DNA from 4 places in the Lysinibacillus sp. FSL M8-0216 genome. Region 2 is predicted to be linked to each of the others. Evidence: riboswitches for the same ligand, from Rfam matches in the RefSeq annotation. Region 2 holds a riboswitch; each other region holds the start of a gene.

Region 1 (7,660 bases), 2.2 Mb from region 2:
GACACCCATTATATGCACATGGATTTCCTGAAACTTTTCCTGCCATACGACACGCAATGATGGCTCCTCGGCCTCTAGTAGACGGAAAATCTTTAATACTTCTTTAATATGTTGCTCACCCTCATATTGAACTTTTGCCTGTAATGTAGGGACAAGCTCATAGGGCTGTGATAGCGTGTTACTGCCAATGCGATCGCCAATGTGTGCCTGGCTGAGCCCTTTAACAGCGAAGATTTCACCAGCCTCAACATGCTGAACAGTTTCAAAACGGCTGCCGTTATAAAGACGAATTTCTGTTACTTTCTCTGTAAGGTCTCCAAACGTAAATTCATCTCGAACATGTAATTTGCCTGTTAAAGCCTTGATGAATGTTAAACGCTGATGGCCATCATGTCGTATTTTAAAGACCTCTCCTTGAAACGGTGCTTCCGGCTCGAAGTGAGTACCCGTTATGAGTGGAAGTTGAGCAATCAATTCTTGAATGCCTTCATCTTTTAATGCCGAACCAGTAAAGCAGGGGAAGGCGGATTCATTTTTAATCATCGATTGTAGGTGCTTCATACACAGGCCATGCTCCAATGCTTCATTCAAAAAGGCATCCAGGAGCTTTTCATCACGCTCCGCCAGCCATTCCATGATTGTGCTGGAAACATAATTCTCCTGAAGTGGTTCATCGACGAATAATACATGTTCCGAGAAATCTTTATGGAGCTGGGTCATCACAGCCCTTACATCTGCTCCGTCACGATCTATTTTATTAATAAAAAAGAATGTAGGGACATGATAGTTTCGTAAAAGCTGCCATACCGTTTCAGTATGACCTTGAATACCCTCTACCGCACTTATAATAATGATGGCATAATCCATGACACGGATGGCACGCTCCATCTCTGGGGAGAAATCGACATGTCCTGGTGTATCAATCAACGTATATGTATCGTCGCCAATAGTCATGCGTCCTTGCTCGGCAAATATCGTAATGCCCCGTTTGCGCTCAAGCTCATGATTATCTAAATAGGCATCCTGATGATCGACACGTCCCCGCGCTTGAATACTATTTGTATGAAAAAGCACTTGCTCAGAAAAGGTTGTTTTTCCTGCATCAACATGAGCAAGAACCCCAATCGTCTTGTACATAATAAATCCTCGTTTCTATAAGTAGCTATCTTCTCATTGTATCAGAATACTAGCACAATTATTTCTTGTAAAATGATTCGTCTTTTTGTCGAAATAGTGCTAATATAATGATGATTATATTTTTTGCATTCTATTACTGATTGCGAATTAACGCATGAACTGCTAGTCTATCAATAGCATAATTAGAACATATTGGTGCAAATGGCATTTGTCATTTGCTTAAAAGGGAAATCGGTGCAATTCCGATGCTGTCCCGCAACTGTAAATGGGGAGTCTATACAGCATGCCACTGTAGTTTAACTATGGGAAGGCGTATAGATGATGAACCTAAGCCAGGATACCTGCCAGTATATGTATGTTAACTAAGAACCACGAGGATGGGGATAGTGATAAAGGTACTAATACCGTTTTTTCACTATGCAACTCTCTTGGCGACAAGAGGGTTTTTTTATGCCCTTCCAATTATCCTAGTAGCAAAGAAGTCTCTGATTTCTTTCTATATTTATGACAACAAAGGAGAAAAGGACATGAAAAAATGGAGAAGTATATGGCTAGTCATGGTCATCGCCTTAATCGCTGTATTAGGAGCGTGTGGCGCAAAGGACAAGCCTGAATCAGCAAAGCAAACTGAAAAAGTTGAACCGTCTGAGGCGACAACAACTGAGGTCATCATTGAAAATAATGAAACTACCCAAACCTATAAGGAAGCACCAAAAAAGGCCATTAGCTTAAATCAGCATGTAACAGAAATTATGCTTGCATTAGGCTTAGAGGATTCCATGGTAGGGACAGCTTATTTAGATGATAAAATCTACGAGCCGCTTCAAGCAGCCTACGATAAAGTTCCAGTTCTTTCAGATCAATACCCAACAAAGGAGCAAGTCATTGATGCCGAGGCAGATTTCTTGTATGCAGGCTGGAAAAGTGGCTTTGGTGAGAAAGGTGTTGGAACACCAGAGGAGCTTGAGGAATTAGGAATTCATACGTATTTACATACGGCTTCCAATATGACAAAGCCAACATTAGAGGATATTTTCACGGATATTCGTCATATCGCGGAAATATTCCGAGTGGAAGATCGCGGTGAAGCATTAATTGAACAAATGACAAAAGATGTCGAAGAAGTTCAAGCAAAATTACCAAAAGACAGTGAAAATTTACGTGTGCTAGTCTTTGACAGTGGTGATAAAGACGTATTCACGGCTGGTCAAAACTTTATGAATGAGCTAGTAGCAATCGCTGGCGGTCAAAATATCTTTGGAGATGTGGAGTCAGGATGGACAACGGTATCGAAGGAAGATGCAGTAGATCGCAATCCAGAGGTGGTGGTTGTCATTGATTATGGTGAAACAACTGCTGAACAAAAGATAAAATTCTTAAAAAATGATCCAGCGTTGAAGGAAATGGAAGCAGTCATAAATGATCGCTTTGTCATTCTTCCACTTTCAGCGGCATCTGAAGGGGTACGTGCTGCAGCGGCCATTCAAATTTTAGCCAAGGGCTTCTACCCAGCCAACTTTTAAAAACATTCGAGCTAGCGCTTTGCTAGCTCCTTTTTCTTAAGGAGCGATAACAATGAATGCATTTCGTCAAAACATACCAGATAAAACGTTCGAAACTCTAAATCAGCAAGGTGGTTATACACGATTAGCGGTAAGCCCTGGCATTATTAATAAGCATTATACGCCAGCCCAATTTCAAAAAATAGCTGAAATAGTAGGGGAGAAGGGGGCCATTAAATATTCGGCCTCCTATAGCATATTATTATCGATCCCCTCTAGTGAACTGACAGAAGCGACCCATGCCTTACAGGAGGCTGGACTGTTTGTTGCTTCCTCAGGACCTCATATTGCCATGAAGGCATGTGATTTTTGTGATGGAGAAAAAATGGAGGCAGTTCCTCAAACAGAACAACTCTATCAGGCATTGGACGGTATAACTGTGCCTGCAAGAGTACGAGTCAATGTGAATGGCTGTGCATCGGCTTGCTATAATCCTACATATGATGATATTGGTTTAGTCTATCAGCATGAGAGCTTTGATGTTTATGTAGGAGCCATCCCTATGGGGGCGAAGGCACAGGCGGGTACTCTCTTCGCGAAAAGGGTAGGGATTGATCATATTGAGGATTTTTTGCTACAAATCATTCGTCTCTATCAAAACCAAGCTCGTTCCAATGAACCTTTTTATAAATTTTATCGCAGAACAAAAATGAATGCTGATTGGGAACTAGTAAAAAAATCAATAGAGTAGCAGGAAAAATACTTAGGGTGTCGAAATATTGTAGTAGAGCATAGAAAATGACAATACAAAGGAGCAAGAACATGACAACTAAACAAGGGATTCAACCAGAAGATCTTTATCACTTGAAATCAGTGGCAGATCCACAGCTCTCACCTGATGGGACTGAGGTAGTTTATGTAGAGACACGTATTGATGAGAAGAAAAAAGACTATGTATCTAACTTGTTTTATTTAAATTTAAAAGACAAACGTCCTCAGCAATGGACATATGGTAACGATCGGACAAGCTCTCCTGTCTGGTCGCCAGATGGCAGTCAAATTGCTTTTTCTTCGACAAGATCAGGCAAGCCGCAAATTTTTGTACTGTCGAAAACAGGGGGAGAGGCGAAGCAAGTGACGTATTGCAAAAACGGTGCGTCAACGCCTGTCTGGTCTCCTTGTGGAGAGAAAATTGCCTTTTCAGTTTTGCTAGGTAAAGATGAAACTATCTTAGACAAAGCTGAAGATGACAAGAAAGAAGAAAAAGAACTCAAGCCACTCGAAATCGATAAGATGAAACATAAGTCGGATGCGGGTGGATTTATGGATATGGACCAGCATACTCACATTGCCATTGTCGATTTAAAATCTGGTGACTTAAAGCAAGTGACAGAAGGGAACGAGGATTTCCATCTGAGTACATGGTCGCCAAATGGCAGTTATCTTACGTACTTAGCAGATCAAGCAGAGGACTTAGATTTTTCGTTTAATGCGGATATTTATTTATTCGATTTAGAAACAAAACAGAGTCGCAAGGTAACAGAGGGGATTGGCTCCTATTACCAAACGTCCTGGTCGCCTAATAGCCGCTTCCTTTCCTTTGTTGGAGGAAAACGTGAGTTTGAAAATGCCACACAAGCGAAGCTATGGATTTATGATATGGAACAAAATCTGCTAAACTGTGCAACAAGTGAATTTGATGCCCCTGTGGGTGACTATGTCATCGGTGATTTCCTGCAAGGGGTAGCAGCACCAAGTGTACAATGGATGAATGATAATCATAGTTTCTATTTCCAAGTAACGGATCACGGCAATGCGGCAATTTACTTTGGGAATGTAGATGGTGAAATTTATCCAGCTATTCACGATGATCAATACGTTTATGGTTTTTCATTAGATGCTCAAAATGATCAAGCCGTTGTCGCCATAAGTACGACAACGAATCCGGGCGATTTATATTACGTCAACTTAAAAACGGGTGAAAAAGAACGATTGACGACAGTCAATGAAGACGTTTTAAAGACGAAAGAGTTAGCTGTGCCAGAGAGCATTGAGTTTGAAGGAGCTGAGGGCTGGAAGGTCAATGGCTGGATCATGAAGCCAGTGGGCTATGAAAAAGGGAAGAAATATCCTCTTATTCTTGAAATCCATGGTGGTCCACATGCGATGTACGGCAACACCTATTTTAATGAATTCCAAATCCTAGCTGCTCAAGGCTTTGCGGTGCTGTATACAAATCCGCGCGGAAGTCATGGCTACGGACAAACGTTTGTGGATGCAGTACGTGGTGATTATGGTGGCAATGACTATCAAGACCTAATGGCCGCTGTAGACTATGCTTTAGAGCAATATGAGTTCATTGATCCAACTCGACTAGGTGTAACAGGTGGGAGCTATGGTGGCTTTATGACCAACTGGATTGTTGGGCATACCAACCGCTTTAAGGCAGCAGTTACACAACGCTCTATTTCAAACTGGATTAGCTTTGCAGGAGTGAGTGATATTGGCTATTACTTTACAGACTGGCAAATTCAAGCGGGGCTCGAAAATATAGAGAAGCTATGGCATCATTCACCATTGAAATATGTAGACAATGTTGAAACACCATTGCTTATTTTACATGGTGAAAAAGACTATCGTTGTCCGATTGAACAGGCGGAGCAATTATTTATCGCCTTGAAGTATCGGAAAAAAGAAACGAAATTCGTCCGGTTCCCTGAAGCTAATCATGAACTGTCAAGAAGCGGAAAGCCAACATTAAGAATTAATCGTCTCGAATATATACGAGATTGGTTTGTGGAAAAGCTTTAAAAAAGAGGTGGCTTAGGAAGTGAACATACTTCTTAAGCCATTTTTTATAGAAAAAAAGAACCACAGCAAAGTGTGATTCCAGATGAGTTAGTCCATTTTTTGAATAAAAACGACCTTCAAATAATTAAATTCAGGATATTCACGAGGCACACGGAAATCCTTTGGTAAACCGTATTCCTCTACAATTTTATAGCGTGTACGAGTCTCTTTAAATGCTTGGTCGATAAACCCTTTAAACTTTTTCATACCGAAGCTTGCGTTGTTTGTGGAAGCCACAATAATGCCATTTTTGGCTGTAATCGCAATCGTATCCTTCAGTAATTTTGGATAGTCCTTCGCCGTTGAGAACGTCATTTGCTTTGTGCGGGCAAAGCTTGGTGGATCTAATACAACAAGGTCAAATTTTAATTCGTGACGCTGTGCATATTTAAAATAATGAAAAACGTCCATTACTTTTATATCCTGCGCTTCATAATCAATTTGATTGACGCTAAACTGCTCAATCGTTTTGGCTAAACTGCGCTTTGCAACATCGACACTTGTTGTTTTAGTAGCTCCTCCAAGCGAGGCTGCTACAGAAAATGCCCCTGTGTAGGAGAAGGTATTTAGCATATTTGTTGTGCTCGCATAGCGCTCACGAATAGCTAATCGTACTTCCCGTTGATCAAGGAAAATTCCAGTCATCGCACCATCATTTAAATGGACTGCATAGGTCATCCCATTTTCCTTAACCATGATTGGAAATTCGCCAGGAGTCCCCATGACAAAATCATCCTGTTCCATATATTGCCCTTTACTATCGAATCGTTTTTTCTCATAAATGGCCTGGTAGTTGATGGTTTCAGCAAGCGCCTCATAAACGACTTCTTTCAATGAGTAAATACCCTCGCTATACCAACTCACCATATAGTAGCCATTAAAGAAATCGATCGTTAGGCCACCGATACCATCACCCTCGCCATTGAAAACACGGAAGGCTGTTGTATGTTCATTCTGGAAGAATGCTTCTCGTAGCTGTATAGCTTTTTTGAATTTTTTAATGAAAAAAGCTTTATCAATGGTTTCATTTATATCTGTCGTCAGGACCCAGCCAATCCCTTTATTTTGAATACCGTAGTAACCTGTACCAATAAAACGATTATGGTGATCCATCAGCTTAAGTAGAGTCCCTTGCTCGTAAGGTAGTTGTCGTGCATCCACTGCATCTTTTGAAATTAATGGGTAGCCTTTTTTTAATTGATCAGCAAAAGGCTGTTTTATTTGTAGTGCAATTATTTGTGTCATGTTGTCATCCTTTAAAAACGTTTTGCTTTATTATCGCACTGTTTGGATGGGATAGCCAAACTTATTTCAGGAATTCAGCAATTTTTGCCACCGTTTCGATTGTTGCCTCTTCAAAATAATTCATTTTGCTAAAATAGCTATGAATTAAACCAGACATGGTTATATGCTCCACAGGTACTCCAGAGTCAGACAATTTTTGGGCATAACTTAAACCTTCATCAAAGAGGACATCTGCCTCTGCTGCAATGAGGAGTGTTTTAGGCATACGTCTTACATCCTCGAGCAGTAGGGGAGACACCAATGGATTTGTAAAGTTCAATTCATCTGTATAGTGTTGAGAAAACCATTGCATGCCCTGTTTATCTAGGCCGAACTTTTCTCCATAAGACTGATAGGAAACGGTCGTAAAATCCACATTCGTAACAGGATAAATGAGTGCTTGTGCTTGCAATGATGGTCCACCTGAAGTTACAGCTAAGTAGGCCACGACCGTTGCTAAATTTCCGCCAGCACTGTCCCCAGCCACGGTCAACCGAGCAGCATCGCCACCATATGCTTCGATATGGTCATGCACCCATACTAAGCTATCGTAGGCATCCTGCAATGGAGTTGGAAAAGGAAATTCAGGAGCCAAACGATAATCCACTGAAACGACAATTGCTTGCGCTTGGTCTGCTAAAAGCTGACAGCCAGCATCAACAGACTCTAAATTACCATATACCCAGCCACCGCCATGATAATAAACAATAACAGGTAATGGTTGAACATGAGTAGGTATATAAAGTCGTAGCGTAATTTGAGCCCCATCACGCATGGTAATTAGTTGATCTTGCATCGCCGCTAATATTGGCTTATGGGGTGATTGCCATGGCGTAACCGTACGCATCGCGCGAGCTTCCTGTGGTGTAACTTGATAGTAGGGTGTA
Region 2 (7,660 bases):
TTTCCCGATTTGTATTGCTTTTAGTAGGGATTACATTTGGAATTATTTCTGTTGCCCTTTTAGCAATCTCACAATTTATCCACGATTCTTATGCAGTGTATTTAAACACAGCTGCTTATTTAGGTTTATTTTTATGTGCAATTTTGTTAGTAAGGTTATCGATACAGGCATTGCGTTCCATGAAGCAGTAGGTAGGGATTATTCCTCTACCTCTTTTTTTTTGAAACATTTCCAAGTAATATTACAAAAACATTACAAAGTAGGTCATGTGACTATTGTCGAATTAGCTAATAACAGACTTGTGTAGAATATATAAGGACATTGTAGAATAATTGGAATTTTACGCGAATGTTACAGGAATGTTTCGAGTTTTACTAATGTATTAAATAGATAGGAAATAGTATAAAAGTTATGCTGAAAATGCTAAACTTTAAAAGGCTAAAACAAATATATAAGAACAATTGATTAAATATAGGATCGTTCAACAGATTACATAGAGTATTCAGAGCGAAATTGATAAATGAAGGGAATTGAAGGTACGTGGGTAAGCGCAATAAATGGCGTAAGTCGATGGTGCTCGCTTTAGCACTAGCAGGCGGCTTATTATTTAATACAATTCAACCAACAGAAGTACATGCTGAAGAAACTTCTCAACAAATGATTGAGAAAAAGGCTGAAATAGATGCACAGGTTAAAAAATTACAAGAAGAACTAACGAATTTACAAAAAGAGATCGACGAAAAAGTAAAAGTTTTTAAACAAGTACAAGCGGAAATTAAAGAAGTGGATGCTAGTATTGTTGAAACAAAAAAACGTATTGAGCAACGTTCTAAAATCTTAAGTGAACGTATGGCTGCATACCAAGCACAAGACAATACAGTGGGTGTTTATTTAAATGTAGTTCTTGAAGCAAAAAGCTTTGCTGATTTAATGGACCGTGTCGTAGCGGTTAAAACATTAATGGATGCTGACCAAGAATTAGTGGATCAACAAGAAGCTGACAAAGCGAGCTTAGAGCAACAAAAAGCCATTCTAGATGAAAAACAGAAAGAGCTTCAAAAGCAATTCCAAGAGCTTCAACAAAAGGAAAGCGAAATGGAAGTGAAAAAGGCTGAAAATGAAGCAAAATCATTAGCCCTAAAAGCTCAAATTGCAACAAAACAGGAAGAAGAACGTTTAGAAGCTGAACGTAAGGCAGCTGAAGAAGAAGCGGCTCGTTTACGTGCTCTTCAAGCAGCAACGCCAGTAGTACAAGCTACTCAAAATAACAGTGATGGTGATGGTCAACAACCACAAAAAATTATCGTTGGTTCAGGCGCTGGTACTGCCTCTTCAGGTGATGCTATTTCTACAGCAAAACAATTCCTTGGTCGTCCATATGTTTGGGGTGGTAGTAACCCAACTTCAGGGTTTGACTGCTCAGGTCTTGTACAATGGTCTTATAAACAAGCAGGCGTTTCTTTACCACGTACTGCATCTCAACAATATTTAGCAACACAACGTATTTCTGCTGGGGAAGCACGCGTTGGTGACTTAGTATTCTTTAGCTATGGCTCAGGTGTAGCGCACGTAGGTATCTACTTAGGTAATAACACAATGATTGATGCTCAAAATAATGGTGTTGTCATTGAATCACTTGATTGGTGGAATCAATATTTAGTAGGCTTTGGTCGAATTCAATAAGCCTCTATATTATATAGACGATTAACATGATAAAAAGGTCATCTTTGTAAGGGAAAAATACAAAGATGACCTTTTTTATTGGTATCAAATTTTGAAATTTACTTTTATGATGCCTGTTTCCTTTAAGGCGATAAAGAAAATAATGACAAATGGCCCGACAAGTAAACCGATAATACCAAATAACTGTAGACCAATAAACATGGCAATTAATGTTGGTAAAGTTGATAACCCAATATGCTCACCCATTAGTTTAGGCTCGACTACACGACGAATAATGAGTAAAATAGCAGCTAAGATGAATAATTTTACAGCAATAGATGTGTTTCCCATTAAAAGGTGATAAAGCCCCCATGGTGCTAAAATAATGATGGAGCCTAAAAAAGGGACAATATCTATTAGCCAAATAATAATGGTCATGGTTATGGCATATTTAGGCTGGATTAATAAAAGTCCAATAAGTGTAACGCCTCCAATAATGAAGCTTACAAATAAATGTGCTTTCATATAGCCGAATGTTGCATCCTTTAAACGGTTTAAAATAATTTTTATTTTCTTTGCTGTGTTTGGCTTTAAATACTTATAAGTAATGCGCTTCAATTTCGGCAGATCTAGCATAAATAGGAATAGGGCAATCATATAGACGAGAAGACTGATAAATAGACTTGGAATCTCTGAAAAGAAGGCTGAAACTTTGCTATAATTAAAGAAGCTTAAAAACGTTTCTTCAATTTTCTTTATGAAATCCATTGTGGTTTTTTGAAGCGAAGTACTTACTTCGGGTGGAAAGTCTTCCGTGTATTTAGAAATATTTTCTTGCATATGAAGCCACATATCTGATAGCTTGGAAATATAATAGGGAGCTTGCTTAGACAATAAAATTATTTGCGTCATGATCTGCGTAATTGAAATATAGCAAATAATGGAAATTATAATGACACTCACTATGTATATAAAGGCAACTGCAATTTTTCGAGACATTTTCCAGCGCCTTTTAAAGAACATGACGATTGGTTCAAGGAAAAATGCGCTGATAGCTGCTAATATTAACGGCATAGATACCGGAATAATAAAATAAGCGGCTATAATTAGGGACAGAATCACTAGCAATCGAAAAATCAATTTCCTAGCATTAAATTTATTCATAAACTCACCTTCTTTGCGAAAAAATTAAGTTAAGTGTAACATAAATCAAGTTTTATGACGTTCTGAAACAATAAAGGTAGGGATAAATTATGGAAAAAGAGATTTTGCAACTTTTTAGTAATCTAACAGAGCGTGATCGAGATATTCAATATGAATCTTACGAGGAACTGATGAAAATTATGCAGGAGCCCGTAGATTGGACATATGCAGTGTGGGAACAGCTTGTACAAGCGCTTACATATAAAAATGGGCATGCACGTGCACTTGCCGCACAAATTTTATGTGCTTTAGCTGCAAAAAGTGATCCCGAAGAAAGAGTATTAGAAGATTTTTTAAAGATTTGGGCTGTGACTTATGATGAAAAGCCCGTCACGGCAAGGCATACATTACAGGCTATTTGGAAAATTGGTTTAGCAGGTCAAGTACAAAGCGATTTAGTCGTATCTTATTTAGCCAAGAGATTTCAAACCTGTTTAGATGAAAAGCATCCTACTCTCATTCGCTATGATATTATTGTATCTTTAAAAAAATTATATGATCAAACGAGTGATCCTAAATTATTAGACATAGCCCATCGCTTAATTAATGAAGAGCAAAATGTTAAATATAAAAAGAAATATAAGTCAGCCATCCGTTCTTAGTAACGAGATGGTGTTTTTTGTGCAAACTCTTTGGTTATTAGGAGATTAGTCAACTATAATATATGAAAAAGACAAAAGGGGTTAGGGAATGAGCATTTATAATTATTTAGTACGAAAGCCGAATGGTGAAATTTTATCAATGGAAACTTTTCGAGGGAAAACGATGCTAATTGTTAATACGGCCAATCAATGCCGATTTACATATCAATTTGAAGACTTACAAAAAATGTACGATAAATATGGCAAAAATAATTTTGTCGTTCTAGGATTTCCTTGTGATCAGTTTGGCCATCAAAATCCTGAAGATGGAGAGGAAACTGCGCATCTTTGTAAGGTCAACTATGGAGTTTCGTTTCCCATTTTTGAACTAGTCCAAGTAAATGGTGAGACGACACATCCTTTATTTAATTATTTAAAACATGAAGTTGATTTTCGTGAATTCGGAAAAGCAAGCATGCAGGAGAAAATGCTTGCTGAGGCAATTGTTCAACTTGCTCCAAGCTTTTTAGATGGTCGTAATATTCGCTGGAATTTTACTAAATTCCTAGTAGATGCAAGCGGAAAAACCATAGCTCGCTTTGAGCCTACAGACTCACAGCTAGATATTGAGCAAGCAATTGAAAAAGTATTATAGTAGAGTGATTTTATGGAAATGAAAATTCTTCTAAAACGGCTATCATTTTTGTACGCAACTATTTTTTCCTATCAAACTATGATAAACTGCTTTACAAGTGAATTATTCTTGCAGAATAAAGGTGCTAGCTAGCATAATCGGGAATTCGGTATAAGCCGAAGCTGTTTCCGCAACTGTAAGTACAACTATTATAAAGATGAACCACTGTTTCATAGGAAATGGGAAGGTTCTTTATAGCTCTTATTTAATTATATAGGAGCGTTGTACAAGCCAGGAGACCGACCTTTATTTGAACGTATAACAACTCTTCGGAAGCTAGGAGGATATACGGCAAATACATAGGCAGTGTCGTGTTTCTATGACAATCATTATGTTATTTTAGTCGTTCCTTTGCGTGAGGAGCGACGTTTTTTTATGTTCTAAAAAAGTAAGGATTTTCATTATGAAAAGGGGGACAGCAGGTTGAAAAAAGATGCACGTTATTCTTGTTATCCTTTTATGCGAGAGAAGGCTTCAACTGTCGATTTTGAGATTCGCACAGATAGTTTAACAACGCATTTAGGGGCTGCACTAGCTATAGTGAAGAAAGAGGATGTCCAGGTTGTTGCAGATGATTTAACACAGATTTTACCTATGGCTTATCATGTGAATGGCTCGGTTCGTGGGAAGCTAGCAGTTACAGATGAGGATCTATCCTGGTTAAGTGAGCGCTATGATTTTTATGTAAGTCATGTGAAGGAAGAGATTCAAAATTTTGTTTTACCTCAAGGAACAGAGGCTGCTGCTGCTTTACATCTTTGTCGTAGTGAGGCGAAAAAATCATATCGAACTTTACACAAGGTTTCGGAAGAACGAGAGGTACCGACTATTCTCTTCGATTATTTAGGCTTATTAGCCAATGTATGTTTTGTAATGGCTGTCTATACGAATCAACAAGCTGGAATCGCTGAAATTCCGTTTATGAGTAAATCATATCCAATGAAAAAGAAAAAGGTGAATAATAATGAAGAAACTATTTAATTTACAATGGCTATCGGTTTTATTGCTAGCGCTCGTTTTAGCAGGTTGTGGAACTGCGGAAGATACAAAAAATAAAAATGTTACCCAAGATGAACAAAAAATTGAGCAAACAAGTTACAAAGTAACCGATGATCGTGGTGTAGAAATAGAGTTTAAGGAAGTACCAAAAACAGTTGTGTCCTTACAACCAAGTAACACAGAAATTCTATTTGCATTAGGGGTTGGCGATAAAATTGTAGGTGCCACTGAATATGATACATATCCAGAAGCTGCCCAAAAAATCGAACGTGTTTCTGATACTGTGAATTATAACAGTGAGCGAATTTTAGCGTTAAAGCCAGATGTTGTTATTGCGTATACGATTGGTGAGAAGGATGCACTTAAGCCACTCGAGGATGCAGGAATTAAAGTATTTGTTATTCAATCAGCGGCTACATTTGATGATGTATATGGAGATATCGAACAAATTGCAGCTGTTATGGATGTTAAGGATAAAGGAAAGGCATTAAACGAGGAAATTAAAGCAAAAATCGCTGATGTGCAAACAAAGATTAAGGAAGTAAAAACACCAAAAAATGTTTATTTAGAAATTAGTCCAAAGCCAGAAATATATACAGCAGGCTCTGGCACTTTCCAACAAGAAATATTAAATGCGGCAAATGTAAAGAATGTGTTTGCAGATTTAGATGGCTGGAAGCAAATATCTGAGGAAGATGTAATTGCGAGAAATCCAGACGTCATTTTAACAACAGTCAACTATACAGAAAATCCAATTGGAGAAATCCTTGCTCGTGATGGGTGGAATACGGTAACAGCTATTCAGAACAAGGCAGTTCAGTCCCTTGACACAGATATCTCAAATCGTCCAGGTCCACGTATCGGTGAAGCAGTTGAGCTTGTTGCTAAAGCTGTGTATCCAGAGTTATATAAATAAGATCGTAGAAAATGCTAGTTGTTTATTACAGCTAGCATTTTTTATTTTATTACCTAGTGTGAAAATTGGTATTAATGTAGTTTGTTCGATAGAATAAAGGTAAGAACGCTTATTAATATAGGGAGGTGTAGTTCAGTGAAGCAAATACAAAAAAATATTCCGTTTGAGGCCGTTTATAATTTCCGAGATATGGGGGGATATCAAACGAGGGATGGGCGTGTTATAAGAAATGGCTTATTTTATCGCTCTGCCGCACTTGGTAAAATGACATCGACAGATAAAGAATTATTTGAAACATTAGGTATTAAAACAATTTTTGATTATCGTGACACGAATGAAGTACAACATAATCCTAATCCTGTGTTTCCACAAACTCGATATATTCAAATCCCTGCGAAGGGAAAGCATGCTTTTGAAATGCCAACTAATACAGGTGGTAGAGAGTTTTATAAAGTAGTTAACGCTGATATGTTCAAGGACTTTTATGCACAAATGCCTTTTCATAATCCCTCTTTTAAAGAATTAATGATGACTATACAAAACCCTGATAATTTAGGGCTAGTCCATCATTGCGCAGTTGGAAAAGACCGAACAGGAATTGGCGGAGCTCTTATTTTATTGGCTTTAGACGTACCTGAAGAGACCATTATGGAAGATTATTTAGATACGAATATTCATTTGCGTCCCATGGTAGAAAGAATGGCTCAAACGATCCAGCACCAGTATAATGAACAAGAATTACAGCAATTTTATGCTTTAATGTCCGCTCGTGAGGATTATTTACAGGCAGCGTTAGATGCTATGGATCATCGTTATGGCTCAAAGACAGCTTTTTTGGAGCAGGAGTTTGGTCTAACGGCTGATAAGCGTGAGCAATTACAGTCATATTGCTTAATCTAAATAAAATCCCTTTCACAATTAGTGAGAGGGAATTTTTATGTGGAAGCGCTGTCTTCCTATAAATCTCTTTACAGTCTGAAAATTTATGATAAGATACAATAGATTTTTAAGAAAAGTATAGGAGAAGTGAAGGTATTGGCAGACACAATAAAAGAAACAACTAAGTTAAGTCTATTCCATTTAACATGGCCTATCTTTTTAGAAGTGTTTTTATTTATGTTGATGGGACTAGCCGATACTTTTATGCTTAGTGCTCTATCAGATAATGCTGTGTCAGGAGTAGGTGCAGCCAATCAATATATTCATATCGCTATTTTAATTCTTGAGGTAGTCGGCAACGGTGCGTCCATCGTTGTATCACAATATTTAGGTTCGAAACGGTTTTTTGAAGCGGCTAAAATATCGGCTCTAGCAGTCACAATGAATTTGGCAGTTGGCCTTATAATGAGTGTTCTATTTTTCTTCTTTGCTAGTCATTTAATGTCGATGATGAACTTGCAAGGTGAGGTCCTTCATTATGCTCAAAGTTATTTAGTGATTATAGGGAGTTTTATTTTCCTTCAAGCAATTATTAATGCCCTTGCTGCAATTATTCGTGTTCATGGTTGGACGAAACAGACGATGTATGTATCACTTGGCATGAATGTACTGCATGTTATCCTTAATTACGGCCTGATCTTTGGGAATTTTGGTTTACCAGAGCTT
Region 3 (7,660 bases), 1.5 Mb from region 2:
ATTTCATGTGGCTTTAAATTCGGATGCTTTGATTTAAGTAGGGACACGATGCCTGCCACTACGGGAGATGCCATGGAAGTACCACTAAACTTAACAAAAGATGATCCTTTTTTGTCATCGTGTACAGTACTGTAGATGTCTTCGCCAGGAGCCACGACATCGACAGAGGGACCATAATTGGAATAGCTTGATAGCTTATTACGATCATTCGTGGAACCAACACTAATTACACCTTCATAGGAAGCAGGGAAGGAATATTCATCCGTCGACTCATTACCAGCCGCTGCGACAATCGTAATGCCACTATCAATAGCTTTTTGAACAGCATCCTGCATAAGTGGTGATTCACCATAGCCTCCTAAACTCATATTAATGACATCAACACCTTGCTCAATGGCGTACAGAATACCTTGTGCAATGATAAAATCATTTGCTCCTTCTTTTCCGTTAAAGACATCAATAGGTAGTAGCTTCGCTTGTGGATTAATTCCATGTCCACCAATGCCATTGTCTTTAGCTGCGGCAATAATCCCAGCAACATGTGTTCCATGATCACCTGGATAAGATGTATTTGCCGGTGCAGCTGCATTATAAGGTGTGAGTACTTGAGATTTTAGATCGGGATGTTTAAAATCAACACCAGAATCGATGACAGCTACTGTTACGTCATGTTCCCCAGCTAATGCTAGAGCCTGATCCATTTGCAAGAGGCTTAGATGATACATATCTTGTTTCTTTGGGTCAGTTTCTTTGTTGAAAGAATGATAGACATAACTAGGGGATACACTTGAAATCCCTTGCTGCTTTAAATAGTAAGAGACGGCTTTTTCTATGGATACACCTTTGTTAAGTTGAATCACATCATAGCCTAATGAAGGAATGGAGCGGATGACCTTAGATCCGATTTTTTTATGTACGTTTTTATCAAGGCCAGAATGCTTGATAATAATCGTATCCTTACTCATCCATTTGTCTTCATTTGTAAGATTCTTACCTGCATGTTGTGAATTGCTTGCTAATACGTTCTTCGCACTTTGTTGTGGTGTCTCCTCAGCAAAAGCTGAAGCGACAGGAACCATTAATGCAGCGGATGCTGCGACAGCGACTGATTTTTTAAACCAACTTTTCAATTGTATCTCTCCTTGATGTTCTATAATATGTCTCGACTATACTAATACGGTTAAACGTTAGAAAAGTTTCGCAAATGAGGAAAATTTTTCTCTGCGATTTAAAAACGAACTGTCCGTTACTTTTTATGGATGATACCATTACGCCTCTACATATAGCTGTTCGATCAATTGCAGTAAGTCATGCTTAGAGCGAGGAATTGAAATATTTTCGTGCCATAATTTCTTTTTTTGTAGAGCCAAAGCCATGTCAAATACCCATGGTCGTTCAAGATGTGCCCGTTTTAGCAATTCTTCTTCATAAAATAAGGCGACAGGGTCACCATTATAAATAATTTTTCCTGCCTCCATGACCATAATTTGATCGGCCCATTCATAGGCAAGGGCAATGTCGTGAGTCGCAAGGATAATCGTTTTTTCATGGTCTTCTACTTTGGCTAAGTATTGAAAAACTTGTGTAGCGTAATAGCTATCAAGACCCGCTGTTGGTTCATCTAATAAAAGGACAGTCGGTTCCATCGCTAATACACCTGCCATGGCCACACGCTTTTTCTGCCCTACGCTTAAAAAGTGGATGGGTTTATCTAGTAGCTCTGTCACTTCAGTTTGTGCAACAGCCCATGCTATTTTTTCTTCAATTTTTTCCGTAGGCCATCCTAGATTCATTGGACCATAGGCTATATCTTGCTTAACAGTTCCTGAAAAAAGCTGATTATCAGCATCTTGAAAGACGATTCCAACCTGTTGGCGAAGAGCCTTTAATGCCTTTCTATTATATTGAAGTTTTTCTCCATCAAATGAAATGGTCCCAGCTGTTGGTTTCAAAATACCATTAAGGTGCTGAAATAAAGTGGATTTTCCTGCTCCATTATGACCGAGTATAGCGATTTTTTTCCCTTTTGGAATGTTTAATGTAATATCTGTCAAAGCCTTCGTACCATCTGCATAGGCATATGACAGGTTGTTTAGTTTAAAATAAAATGCTGTCATGAGAAGTACCCTCCGTATACGATGAGGAATAAAAAAATAGCCGTTATACCAAGCCAGTTTTTTTTGCTATAGGCGCCCGTTTCATGCCAATAAACCGTTTCACCACCACGCGCCAGCATGGCATGATTAAGCTCTCGACTGCGCTGAAACATTTCAATAAACAACGCGGCAATTAGCATAGACACTGAACGTAACCATTGCATGGGTGAGTGGTAGCCAAGCCGGGCTTGCTGGGCCAAATGAATTTTTTGCATGCTTTCTAAAAAAATAAAAATAAAACGATAGGTGAGTTCTACTAGCTCAACTAATAAAGTAGGTAGCCGCCATTGTCGAAGCACATAACAAATTCCTTGTACAGATGTCGTTAAAACTAAAAAATATAAGCAACTTATACTGCCAAGTACAATAAAGAATAGTTGCTGGGCGGTAGCGATACTGGCTCTCCCAATAAAAATTGTCCAGTTCATATACGTAAATGCCCCCATATGGGCTGGTAATGTATGCGCTGCTGGAGCTATCGAAATGATGATTGATAAGAGACTTGTGAATAAGAAAAAACCAGGTAGTAATAATAGCTTCGCATAATAGTTTAGTGGAATTTTCGCGCCCCAAATGATAAAAGCACTCATTACAAAAAATGTAATGAGTGAAAGTCGTTCATCTCTCATAATAAGCGTGAATAAAAGTAGTCCTAATGAAAATATCATTTTTTCTAGCGGATGAACGAACGCTAGCTTATTGAGATACGCATACTTATCAATGAGTAACATAATCCTTAACCTTCTTTATGCTTGCCACGCATATAGCCAATAAAGTAGCCGATAAAACCAGCACCAATAGCTGCTTGTAGCACGAATAATAAGCTTTCAATTTCACCACTAGGTGGTTCCCACAAACTATCAAACCATGGCTCATATTCTGCATTGATCTCCCCAATGGCTGCTTCTGCTTCACCGTCGGCTCCTCCAAATTCTGCTCCTTTTTGGACGAAAAGAGGGATAATCGCCAATAGTACGACGATTGCTAAAAGTAATAAATTTCGTTTCATATTAGTGCGCCTCCTTTGTAGAGAAAACACGTAAAGATTTTAATTCGCTAATATTATATTTTTTCAAGAAGTTCATGACAATAACTGTTAATATTCCTTCACTCACAGCTAATGGGATTTGTGTTAAGGCAAAAATACTTGCGAACTTTGTAAAGGAAGCCATAAAGCCTCCAACTTCAGATGGGAAGGCTAGTGCTAATTGAATGGAAGTCACCACATATGTACCTAAATCCCCAAGCATGGCCGCAAAGAAAACAGCTAATGAAAACGATAACCCCAATTGTTTTGCCCCTTTAAATACAAAGTAGGCGATAAACGGTCCTACAATAGCCATCGAAAATGCATTAGCCCCTAATGTTGTGATCCCACCATGAGCTAAAAGTAAAGATTGAAATAATAAAACAATTGTCCCGATGACACTCATGGCTAACGGTCCAAATAATACTGTTCCGAGACCTACTCCTGTTGGATGTGAGCAGCTCCCTGTAACTGAAGGGATTTTTAAGGCTGATAGGACAAAGGCAAACGCACCGGACAGCCCCAGAATCATTTTTGTTTCAGGGTTTTCATCAATTGTTTTACGAATAGAGCGCAATCCTAAAATAATAAATGGGATGGAGATTACCCACCAAAAAATAGCCCATTCGATTGGTAAAAAACCTTCCATGATATGCATGGCGAAGGCACGCTTTGGCACCATTAAAAAAGCCAATAGAAAATAACTAAGTTTCCACCAAGACAGCTTCAATTTTTTTCCTCCAAACTGTAAATAGATTTTTAGAATGTAGCGTGCGTAATAAAAAAGCACTTTTCCGTTGTTGGAAAAGTGCATAGCTAAAAAAGCAAATAACATTTTCATCTGCTAAGCCGCACACCTATCCTCGTAGGCTGAAACGATCACTTATGTTCGGCAGGTCTCCTGGCTCTAGTTCAACACTTTATAGGTCTTCCCATCCATTGGACAGTGACATTTTCTATAAAGCTCCCTATTACAGTGGCGGGACCGCGCCGGACTTAAACCGGCTTCCCTTTTAAGCAAAATGACGAGCATTTTACACCGAAAAATAGTAAGTTGTGAGATTTCACGACAAAGTGTATCACGAATTTCCATAATTATGCTATACTTTTTTTATAAAAAATTAAAAATAGAATATCAATGTCGAAAATTCTGATAACTAACGTTTTTTAGGATTAAAGAAGGCAAATTCAAATTTTTAATAGCTTTCACCCCTCCTATGAAATTGATAAATTTGTCATGATTTTTTAAAGAAATATTGAAATTTTAAAATAATAAGATATGATTAAGACAGTTTTCTATTATGTATACGATTAAAAATTTCATATAAAACGTCGATAAGTGCTCGAAGAACTCGAGATAATAGGGAAATTGGTGAAAGTCCAATACAGCCCCCGCTACTGTAATAGCTGATGAAATCGCAATGCCACCTGTGCAAACTAGGGAAGGTGCGACAGTAAAATGAAGCTTAAGTCAGGAAACCTGCTTATCAGATTGTGCATGCAAACTTTTCGGAGGGAGAAGTTGAAGCAAAAGCGAGGATCTGTCTTTCAATCTATTCGTTTTTATTTGGCTTCTACAAACCTTTACTCTTCGGCAGAGTAAAGGTTTTTTCTTTTTTCCAAAAGCAAATGAGGGGAGATATAAGATGACAACGTGGAATTTAGAGGGGATGAAAACACATCTCTTTATTTGCAATGGCAGTAGCTGTATGAACAAGGATGGGGAGGAAATTACCCAAGCTATACGAGATGAAATACAGCGTAACGCACTAGATAAAGAAATACATACGACAAGAACGCGCTGTAATGGACGATGCAAGGATGCTTGTGTTGTGATTGCTTACCCTCAGGGGAATTGGTATCGTGTACCGTCAACGGAGCATGCTAGAACACTTGTACAGGATTTGCATCATGAATCCTTATATAACGATCATGTTTTTACACTTCGAGAAGGGACATTACAGCGAACAGCGCAAACAACAGCCATTAAAGGGATTGAAAAGGTGAAAGAGGGGTAAAAACATGGCGCAAAAAGGGAAAATTTTCGTAGTAGGCTTTGGGCCTGGAGACTTTAAGCATATTACGACACGTGCAGTAGAGGCTTTACAACAAAGTGACATGATCATAGGCTATAAAACCTATGTTGAACTGATTCAAGATTTAGTCAGCGCAAAATCCATTGTCAGTACAGGTATGACAGAGGAAGTGTCACGTGCTCAGGAGGCCGTTCGTCAAGCAGAGGCAGGAAGTATTGTTTCGGTCATTTCGAGTGGAGATGCAGGCGTTTATGGTATGGCGGGATTGGTGTATGAAGTATTAATTGAGCTAGGCTGGACAGAGGCAACTGGTATTGAAGTGGAGATTGTCCCAGGTATTTCAGCTATCAATTCATGTGCTAGTTTACTTGGTGCACCCATTATGCATGATGCTTGTACCATTAGTTTGAGTGACCATCTCACTCCGTGGAATTTAATTGCGAAGCGTGTGGAAGCCGCAGCTATGGCCGATTTTGTTATTGCTTTATACAATCCTAAAAGTGGTCGCCGTACAAGACAAATTGTCGAAGCGCAACGAATTCTTTTAGAATATCGTTCTCCTGACACACCAGTAGGGCTTGTAAAAAGTGCCTATCGAGAACGTCAGGAAGTGACGATGACGACATTGGCAGAAATGCTGGAACATGATATTGGTATGCTGACAACAGTTATTATCGGAAACTCATCTACGTTCTTCTATGATAATAAAATGATTACACCGCGAGGCTACCAACGTAAATATACACTTGGTGAGGAAAAACAGCCATTACGTCCTCATCAACGCTTACGGGAAGAAAATGAGCCATGGGCGATGAATCAAGAGACAGGAACAGCACGAAATGACTTTGCGGCAGACCCTAATGCAGGGAGAATGAATAAACCCAGTATAGCCGTTATGCCAAAGCCGAAAAAAACAGCACTTGAAATGGCTACAGCGGCACTTGCAATGGTAAAGGGAACAAGTGCTATCAAGGTTACTCCAAAGCTTGTACAACAAAAAATAGAATCCATTTTTGAATTAGCAGTGAGCCCTGGCGTGGCTAATAAATTTTTCACACCACAGCAAATGATGACGTTAGCAGAGGTAGTAGGAGAAGAAGGATCAATGGAATATACACCAGATCATCAAATCCATTTAAAAATACCTACAACAACGCCTGAACGTATCACTGAGAAATTACAGGAAGTAGGCTTTTTATTAGCACCAATTGGTGATGTGTTATCGTTGAAGGCTTGTGATTTTTGCTACGGTGAAAAAGCAGATTCCATTCCATATGCGGAGGAAATTCAAGAAAAGCTTGGCGGTATGTCATTACCGAAAACATTAAATATTGGCTTCAATGGCTGTGGAATGGCTTGTTATCGAGCCGTGTTTGATGATATTGGGATTGTCTATCGCAAAAGTAAATTTGATGTCTTTATTGGAGCGAAACCAGTCGGGCGTACGGCTCATGCAGCACAGCCTGTTGTAGAAGGTTTGGAGCCTGATCAATTAATCCCTTTAATTACAGATATTATTGAAGAATATAAAGCAAATGCGCATCCAAACGAGCGTCTATTTAAATACTTCAAGCGGGTGAAAAAGATATTGCATTTTACGTATCAAGATATGTCTTCCAAAATAAAAATAGAGCCAGCTCCGTGCGGCGACTAGTGAGGAGAAAAGAGATGAAAGCTATATTATTTGTTGGCCATGGGAGCCGTTTAGCAGCAGGAAATGATGAGGTGCGTACATTTATCGAGCAAATGAAATCTCGCATTGATGAACAATATTTAGTGGAAACATGCTTCCTTGAATTTGCTTCTCCTAACATCGAAGAAGGTATTACAAACTGTGTGAAAAAGGGTGCTTCAGAGGTACATGTCATCCCGATTATTTTACTTCATGCAGGTCATTCTAAGCTACATATTCCGGCAGAAATCGAGCATGCTCGTGAGCATTATCCGAATATCACATTCACATATGGTCAAACAATTGGCATTCATGAAGAAATATTTGCGATATTACAAGATCGTTTAGTTGAAATTGGATTTGATACTGAACAAGAACAGGAAGACACAGCCATTTTATTAATTGCTCGAGGAGGTAGTGATCCTTATGCAAATGGAGATTTCTATAAAATTACACGATTACTATGGGAAAAACTACCTGTTAAATACGTAGAAAGTGCCTTTATGGGCGTAACGGACCCTCGTGTTGAAGAAGGCATTGAACGCTGTGTCAAACTAGGTGCTAAAAAAATTATTATGCTTCCTTACTTTTTATTCACGGGTATTTTAATGGAGCGTATGCATGTTATGTGTGAGAAATACAATGAGCAATTTCCAGCATGTGAGATTCAAATTGCCAACTACTTTGGCTACCATGAACGTTTACAAAATGTTCTATTAGAACGTATTGAGCAAGCGGTGAATGGTACATCAACAGGTATGAAAGATCT
Region 4 (7,660 bases), 1.9 Mb from region 2:
CAAATGGACCGCCGACTGATCCACATAGCTTTGCAAATGAATCAGCTACGCCAAATGCTAGTGGTGTATATGAAGCAAAATTAGGCTTACCAAATGCTAAGGAGATCGATACAAACATACATCAATTATTAGTCGGTACCGATGAAGAGGAACGCGTGCAGCTATATTCGGATATTTTAACAATGTTCCACGATCAAGCATTATTCTATCCAATATCGTACGAAACAAATAATGTTATTTATCAACCATATATGAAGGATTTTGCACCACGTGCTTCTGAGTATGACATTCCATATGCGCAAATGGATAAAGAAAACTAAGTATGAAAGAGAGAGTGTGTCGAAATAGGGCAACTCTCTTTTTATCATCGGATGAAATAGGAAGTGACGGCATGTACGAATCGACTTGGATGTTTTGTGTAAAAAGAATTCTCACTCTACCATTTGTATTAGTAGGCGTATCTATTCTGACCTTTGTGTTTATTCGTTTCGTACCAATAGAACCGGCAGAGGTCATCCTTCGACTCTCAAGAATTGCCCCAACACCAGAGGCTATACAAGCTTTACGAGAAGAATTAGGGACAGACAAGCCTTTTATCATGCAGTATATGCTATGGGTAAAAGGCATTTTACAGCTAGACTTTGGGACATCTTTTGTTAGTAAATTACCCGTGGCTCATGAGCTATTTGCTAAACTACCCGCTACCATTGAATTAGCTTTAGTAGCATTTATCCTCATTTTAACTTTTAGTATTCCATTAGGGGTTGTGAGCGCATTATATAAGCATTCCTTTATCGATAAAATCATTCGATTATTTACAGTCCTAAGTGTATCCATTCCAACATTTTGGTTAGGGTTTATCCTACTCTATCTTTTCAGCTTAAAACTTGGCATTTTTCCAACGAATGGAAAAGGTTCGATAGCACATATAGTTTTACCGGCCTTCACCTTAGCTTTACCTACAATCGGATTGTTCTCACAGTTTATCCGCTCTGCCATGATCGAAGAATACGAGCAGCCATATGTAAAATATGCACAGCTTAGAGGCTTGAGAAAATCGGTCATTCTCATTCGACACGTGGGGAGGAATGCTGCTATACCGATATCAACATTGTTTGGGATGACACTCGGAAATTTGCTAGGTGGTGCTGTCATTGTCGAGCAAGTATTTAGTTGGCCTGGACTCGGTCGATATTTAATAGAATCCATAACGAATCGTGATTACCCCGTTGTACAATGCTATGTGTTGGTGATTGCTGTCATCTATGTGCTCGCCAATTTAGGCACAGATGTATTGCATCGTTTATTGGATCCTCATCTGATGATGAAGGATAGGAGAGAGTAAAGTGAACTTAGGACGTATACATATGAGAAGATATATTAGTCTCACCTTACTGATTTTTATTGGTTTACTCGGACTGTTTGCCCCACTCATTATGCCTCATGACCCTTTAGCAGTCGATATTTCTAAGAAATTTTTAGCACCCTCATGGGACTATCCATTAGGAACAGACCATTTAGGAAGATGTGTCTTCTCCCGATTGCTTTTAGGGATTCGGTATTCTTTAGGTGCGGCGCTCGTCATACAAATAGTTGCTATTCTAGTAGCGATACTATTGGGCGCATGGGTCTCCTTAAAAAGAGGTATAATAGATGCGCTATTTATTCGGGTATGCGATATTTTATTAGCTTTTCCAACACTTGTACTAGCATTTGGGCTTTTAGGTGTATTAGGACCGAGCTTAAAAAATGTGTTAATTGCACTTAGTTTAACACAGCTTATTTATTATTCGAGGCTAATCCGAGGTTTATTTATTGGCATGAATGAAAAAGATTTTATTCTAGCGGCAAGAATCAGTGGTACTACAGGTGCGAAATTAATTATTCGTCACTATCTCCCTCATGTTTGGCCACCGATTGTAACGATTGTGGCATTAGATATGGGGAAGGTCATTTTAGAGATTGCGGGCTTTTCCTTTATTGGGCTTGGTGTGCAGGCTCCTACCCCTGAATGGGGAATGATGGTAAATGAAGGGAAGCAATATATCCGCCAACATCCTGAATTAATGCTATATCCTGGGCTTGCTATCGTCCTTGTTGTCCTAGTATGTAATGTTTTAGCAAGTAGTTTGAAGAAGCCTGATCAGTAAAGGGGTAGTTATGAAGAAAGTTTTAGAAGTGAAAGACTTATCGGTCAAAGTTGGAGAACAGAATATTTTATCCTCCATTCATTTAACAGCCTATCAAGGCCGAGTGCTAGGAATTATTGGGGAAAGCGGTAGTGGGAAAACGATGCTTTGCCAAGCTATCATGCAAGCCTTGCCGACTAGAGCACAGATCACCAAAGGGCAAATTTTCTACCATCAACAAGATTTATTGAAGGTAACTGCTGCTCAAATGAGAGCTTATCGTGGTAGACATCTTTCCATTATTATGCAAAATCCTTCGACTGCCTTTGACCGTGTTCAAACCATTGAAGGTCATTTTCGTGAATCATTAAAGGCTCATTTTGTTATAACTAAAAATGAAATAAGACAAATTGCTATTGAAAGCATGTCAAAAGTTAATTTACCTAATCCCGAGCGCCTTTTACACTATTATCCATTCCAATTAAGTGGGGGAATGCTACAGCGTGTAATGATTGCTTTGTCACTGGCAATTCAAGCCTCGGTATATATAGCTGATGAACCAACGACAGCTCTTGATACAGTCAATCAAAAGCAGGTATTGACCTTATTTGACCGTATTCGCTTGGAAACACAGGCAGCCATCCTTCTTGTGACACATGATTTAGGCGTTATTGCTGAACTTGCTGATGACGTGGCCGTGATGTATAAGGGGGAAATAATTGAACAAGCGAATGTCTATGATTTTTTTGATGCACCTCAGCATCCTTATACAAAAAAACTATTACAATCCCGAATTATGTTTTAGAGGTGAAAAAATTGAAGCTACTAGAAGTGAGAAATATTGAGAAGAACTATGCACATAGACCGTTCATATTCAAGCGAAGACAGGATGCTCCTGTATTACAGAAAGTATCATTTTCACTTCAGGAGGGGGAATGCTTAGGGATTGTTGGACAAAGTGGCTCAGGAAAAAGCACATTGGGCCGAATTATATTAGGAATGGAAAGGCCAACAGCCGGTGAGATTCTATTTCAAGGGGTTAATCTTTATGATGCCACTAGCCAACAAAAAAAAATGATACGGAGAGATTTACAAGCAGTCTTTCAAAATAGCTATCATTCATTAAATCCAAAGCAGACCATTTTTCAAATTTTAGAGGAACCGTACCTAAATTTCGAGCATTATAGCTCAGCTGAGAGACATTATAAGGTAAAGGAATTACTTGATCATGTAGAGTTAGACAAATCTATTACCGAAAAGTATCCCTCCCAGCTTAGCGGAGGACAACAACAGCGTGTTAACATTGCAAGAGCGCTTGCCTTACACCCAAAATTAATTGTTTTAGATGAAGCCATTAGTAGTTTAGATATGATTTTGCAAAAACATATCATTCAATTACTACAGACACTACAAAAGGATTTGCAACTTGCATACATTTTCATTTCTCATGACCTACAGGCTACACGCTTTATTTCAGATCGCATCCTTGTCATGCAAAATGGTCAGCTAGTAGAGGAAAGTATGAAAGGTGAACCATTTAAGCATTCCGCATCACTTGAGCTATACAACGCGATTTTACCCACTCACCCTCGCGAAAGAATTCACAAGAATACTTTAGAATGAACTGGAATGTCTTTGCGAAGAAAGTCCTTATTAAAATTCTTACATTGTTATTTGGAAAGCTTCGTAAAGGAGCTTTCGAACCCCCATATTTTACCCTCTAGGTTGTTTAAGAGAGCGACCATCCTCTGTTCCATATTATTCGGAAGTTCTTCCTTACTGAAATAAGTGAGGCTTAAGCTCTCACCATCTTTCATTTCCAATACACCCCTTACATGTTTAGCCCTATACAGGTGAATGACTGTATGGATTTCATCGCCATTCGGATAACAGTAGTAATAATCAGGTCCTGAAAAAACACCGATAAAATCAAACTCTGTAGCCACGAGTCCAGTTTCCTCATAAAGTTCACGAGCAGCAACCTGCTCTAATGTTTCGTTTATTTCCATTGAGCCGCCAGGTAATCCCCAATCCAACGAATCTGAACGATGTTGAAAGAGTATCTTCTTATCATCATTAACAACAAGAACTGTCGAACCGACGCTTATAATCGGTCTATTACCGATAAGCTTTCTTAATTCTGTTATATAGCCCATCCCGTCACTCCACGTTTCATCGTTATGCAAAATAATTCGCTTTTTTAAAGTAGACTTCATAAATATAGCTTCATTGGGATTGATTAACAATCTTTTTTTGAGCGAAATAATGCTTAAATATGCAGAATAGTTCGTCAAAAATGAAAAATAGCTTTTTATAATCAGTCTTTTCTGAATTTTACCTATATTGATTGTTTGGAAACCTCTATGTTAAGGTAAAAAGACAAATTGAATATGCTAAATTTTGGTGGTTCAAATGGGTTTGATTCCATTTGATTAAAAGGGAAGTTGGTGTGAGTCCAACACTGTCCCGCAACTGTATGTAGGAGTTCCATAACGTGGCCACTGTTTTGTTCATCAAAACGGGAAGGTGTTATAGGAATGTTGATGATAAGTCAGGAGACCTGCCGCTAAATAAGCATCAATTGACCTACGAGGATAGGGAGGTGTTAGCTACTGTATGGTGATTGTGAATGGATGTAAGTTCACTGTTTTTTGTTCTGTCATACTTTTGTAGATTAACAACTTCTAAAGGGGTAGAAGTTGTTTTTTTGTTGTTCTTTCGAGTTTGAATGGTAACGCTTACAAGAATGATTAAACAAAGGGGTTGTAATTCATGGAGTTAACGTATTCACCAGGTCTTGATGGAGTTATTGCTGCGGAAACAAAACTGTCTTTCTTAGACGTAGTAGGAAGCCAAATTGTTATACGGGGCTATGATTTGATTGAACTATCTCAGCGATATTCCTATTTAGATATTGTCCATTTATTATTGCACGGAAACCTACCAACTACTGAGCAACAAGCTGACTTACAAGATAAATTGAAAGAAAACTATCACGTTCCACAAGAGCTTTTTCAAATTTTCAACTTATTACCAAATGGGACACATGCTATGGACGGCCTTAGAACTGGAATTTCAGCGTTAGCAGGGTATGATCAGCACATCAATGATCGTTCGACTGAAAAGAATGTAACACGAGCATATCGACTTTTAGGCGGAATGCCCAATATCGTTGCGAATAGCTACCGTGTATTAAATGGTCAAGAGGTAGTAGAACCGGATAGTGAGCTTTCATATAGTGCTAATTTTTATTACATGATTACTGGAAGAAAACCAACACCATTAGAAGAGGAAATTTTTGACCAATCACTTGTTTTATATAGTGAACATGAAATGCCGAATTCGACCTTTGCTGCTCGTGTTATTGCCTCCACACAATCCGATCTGTATGGTGCTCTAACTGGTGCTGTCGCATCATTGAAAGGAAATTTGCATGGTGGGGCGAACGAGGCAGTCATGTATATGCTGCTTGAAGCTAAGACAGTGGAAGGCTTTGAAGCGATGCTGAAAAACAAGCTCAAAAATAAAGAGAAAATAATGGGCTTTGGCCATCGTGTCTATATGAAAAAAATGGACCCAAGAGCGCAGATCATGAAAGAAGCTTTGTATAAATTATGCTTGGAGCAAGGGGATGACCGCTTATATCACATGTGTGAAGCTGGTGAAAAAGTGATGGTGGAGGAAAAAGGCTTGTATCCAAATTTAGATTATTATGCTGCGCCAGTGTACTACATGCTGGGCTTACCAATTGAATTATATACGCCTATTTTCTTTGGCTCTCGAACGATTGGTTTATGTGCACATGTGATCGAACAACATGACAATAATCGATTATTTAGACCTCGTGTTCATTATATAGGCGAGCGTCATAACCTTGAAGAATTGTCGGTATAATCAAGTTTTAACAACTCGCCATAGAGCTGATGGACATTCTGACCAATGCCCATCAGCATACTAGTATATCAAATTCATACCTTGAAAGGAAGATATAGATGATTAAAACGAATGAAAAAACGATGACAGACCAGCTTCTTGTTGATATTGCGGATTACGTATTAAACACAAAGATTACGAGCGAAGAAGCTTACGAAACGGCTCGATATGTTTTATTGGATACGTTAGGTTGTGGCATTTTAGCTTTACAATATCCTGAATGTACAAAACTTCTGGGTCCTGTAGTACCAGGTACAGTCGTTCCAAATGGTACTCGTATTCCAGGAACATCCTATGTCCTTGATCCAGTTAAAGGTGCCTTTAATATCGGTTGTATGATCCGTTGGTTGGATTATAACGATACATGGTTGGCGGCAGAATGGGGGCATCCTTCTGATAATCTAGGTGGCATTTTAGCTGTAGCCGATTATTTGAGTCGTGTAGGTGTTGCAGAAGGGCAAGGGCCTCTCCAAATAAAAGACGTTTTAGAAATGATGATACAAGCTCATGAAATACAAGGAATACTTGCACTCGAAAATAGCTTAAATCGTGTTGGCTTAGATCACGTCTTATTTGTCAAAATAGCAACAACAGCTGTAGTAACAAAGGCTTTAGGTGGTACTCATCAAGAAATTGTCAATGCTTTATCAAATGCTTGGATTGATAATTCAAGTTTAAGAACCTATCGACATGCCCCTAATACGGGATCTAGAAAATCATGGGCTGCTGGTGACGCTACAAGCAGGGCGGTACAACTAGCAATGATGGCTGTGAAAGGGGAAATGGGCTATGCAACTGCATTATCTGCACCAGGCTGGGGATTCCAAGATGTGCTCTTTAATAAGCAAGAATTAAAGCTTGCGAGACCACTTGCATCTTATGTTATGGAAAATGTCCTCTTTAAAGTGTCTTACCCTGCAGAATTTCATGCTCAAACGGCTGCAGAATGTGCTGTTCATTTACATCCTGAAGTAAAGAATCGCCTAGCTGAAATTGACCGCATTAACATTACGACGCATGAATCAGCCATACGAATTATCGATAAAGAAGGGCCTCTTCACAATCCTGCTGATCGTGATCACTGCCTTCAATATATTACAGCTATTGGTCTTATTTATGGTGACATTACAGCAGATCACTACGAAGATGAGGTGGCTGTAGACCCACGTATTGATGACTTGCGAAATAAAATGGTTGTCGTGGAAAAAAGCCAATATACAATCGACTATTTAGACCCTGATAAACGATCCATTGCAAATGCTGTTCAAGTTTATTACAAAGATGGTACATCATCCGAGCTAATTGAGTGTGAATATCCTTTAGGACATCGTTTCCGCCGTGAGGAAGCATTTCCTCAGATCATTGATAAATTCCAGCAAAACATTAGTACGCTTTATTCTCAAAAACAACTCAATACAATAAATGAGGTTTGTGCAAATAAAGAGCTGCTTGAACAAATTGCTGTCCATGAATTTATTAATCTATTTATTTAATTTAGAAGGATTCCGAACGCAATAAAGAGGAGGTTTTTAAAAATGGCGTGGATTGTTCAAGAAGCGAAGACACAAAAACAATTAGCTGAACAATTTAAAGCTCTT

Evidence for each region. A riboswitch is a leader RNA that binds a small molecule or an ion and turns the genes downstream of it on or off. The one in region 2 is predicted to bind cobalamin.
Region 1: another riboswitch for cobalamin. It lies ahead of MKX57_RS11110 (ABC transporter substrate-binding protein); the one in region 2 lies ahead of MKX57_RS22145 (hypothetical protein).
Region 3: another riboswitch for cobalamin. It lies ahead of MKX57_RS14655 ((2Fe-2S) ferredoxin domain-containing protein); the one in region 2 lies ahead of MKX57_RS22145 (hypothetical protein).
Region 4: another riboswitch for cobalamin. It lies ahead of mmgD (citrate synthase); the one in region 2 lies ahead of MKX57_RS22145 (hypothetical protein).

Annotation. Positions count from the first base shown of each region.
Region 1 is NZ_CP152007.1:2,261,935-2,269,594, forward strand. It holds gene MKX57_RS11105 (translation factor GTPase family protein) at 1-1,137, opposite strand, end outside; cobalamin riboswitch at 1,314-1,501, shown strand; gene MKX57_RS11110 (ABC transporter substrate-binding protein) at 1,665-2,660, shown strand; gene MKX57_RS11115 (precorrin-3B methylase) at 2,713-3,390, shown strand; gene MKX57_RS11120 (S9 family peptidase) at 3,462-5,450, shown strand; gene MKX57_RS11125 (class I SAM-dependent rRNA methyltransferase) at 5,538-6,734, opposite strand; gene MKX57_RS11130 (alpha/beta hydrolase) at 6,796-7,660, opposite strand, start outside.
Region 2 is NZ_CP152007.1:4,460,870-4,468,529, reverse strand. It holds gene MKX57_RS22170 (AarF/UbiB family protein) at 1-191, shown strand, start outside; gene MKX57_RS22165 (C40 family peptidase) at 541-1,683, shown strand; gene ytvI (sporulation integral membrane protein YtvI) at 1,768-2,826, opposite strand; gene MKX57_RS22155 (hypothetical protein) at 2,916-3,467, shown strand; gene MKX57_RS22150 (glutathione peroxidase) at 3,556-4,101, shown strand; cobalamin riboswitch at 4,204-4,403, shown strand; gene MKX57_RS22145 (hypothetical protein) at 4,564-5,121, shown strand; gene MKX57_RS22140 (ABC transporter substrate-binding protein) at 5,105-6,055, shown strand; gene MKX57_RS22135 (tyrosine-protein phosphatase) at 6,191-6,955, shown strand; gene MKX57_RS22130 (MATE family efflux transporter) at 7,091-7,660, shown strand, end outside.
Region 3 is NZ_CP152007.1:2,982,642-2,990,301, reverse strand. It holds gene MKX57_RS14680 (S8 family peptidase) at 1-1,130, opposite strand, end outside; gene MKX57_RS14675 (ATP-binding cassette domain-containing protein) at 1,269-2,117, opposite strand; gene cbiQ (cobalt ECF transporter T component CbiQ) at 2,114-2,887, opposite strand; gene MKX57_RS14665 (energy-coupling factor ABC transporter substrate-binding protein) at 2,893-3,165, opposite strand; gene MKX57_RS14660 (energy-coupling factor ABC transporter permease) at 3,167-3,913, opposite strand; cobalamin riboswitch at 4,057-4,242, opposite strand; cobalamin riboswitch at 4,504-4,686, shown strand; gene MKX57_RS14655 ((2Fe-2S) ferredoxin domain-containing protein) at 4,830-5,201, shown strand; gene cobJ (precorrin-3B C(17)-methyltransferase) at 5,206-6,873, shown strand; gene MKX57_RS14645 (sirohydrochlorin chelatase) at 6,888-7,660, shown strand, end outside.
Region 4 is NZ_CP152007.1:2,532,904-2,540,563, reverse strand. It holds gene nikA (nickel ABC transporter substrate-binding protein) at 1-320, shown strand, start outside; gene nikB (nickel ABC transporter permease) at 392-1,345, shown strand; gene MKX57_RS12400 (ABC transporter permease subunit) at 1,347-2,150, shown strand; gene MKX57_RS12395 (ABC transporter ATP-binding protein) at 2,161-2,934, shown strand; gene MKX57_RS12390 (dipeptide/oligopeptide/nickel ABC transporter ATP-binding protein) at 2,937-3,752, shown strand; gene MKX57_RS12385 (NUDIX hydrolase) at 3,800-4,285, opposite strand; cobalamin riboswitch at 4,517-4,712, shown strand; gene mmgD (citrate synthase) at 4,902-6,023, shown strand; gene MKX57_RS12375 (bifunctional 2-methylcitrate dehydratase/aconitate hydratase) at 6,122-7,555, shown strand; gene prpB (methylisocitrate lyase) at 7,598-7,660, shown strand, end outside.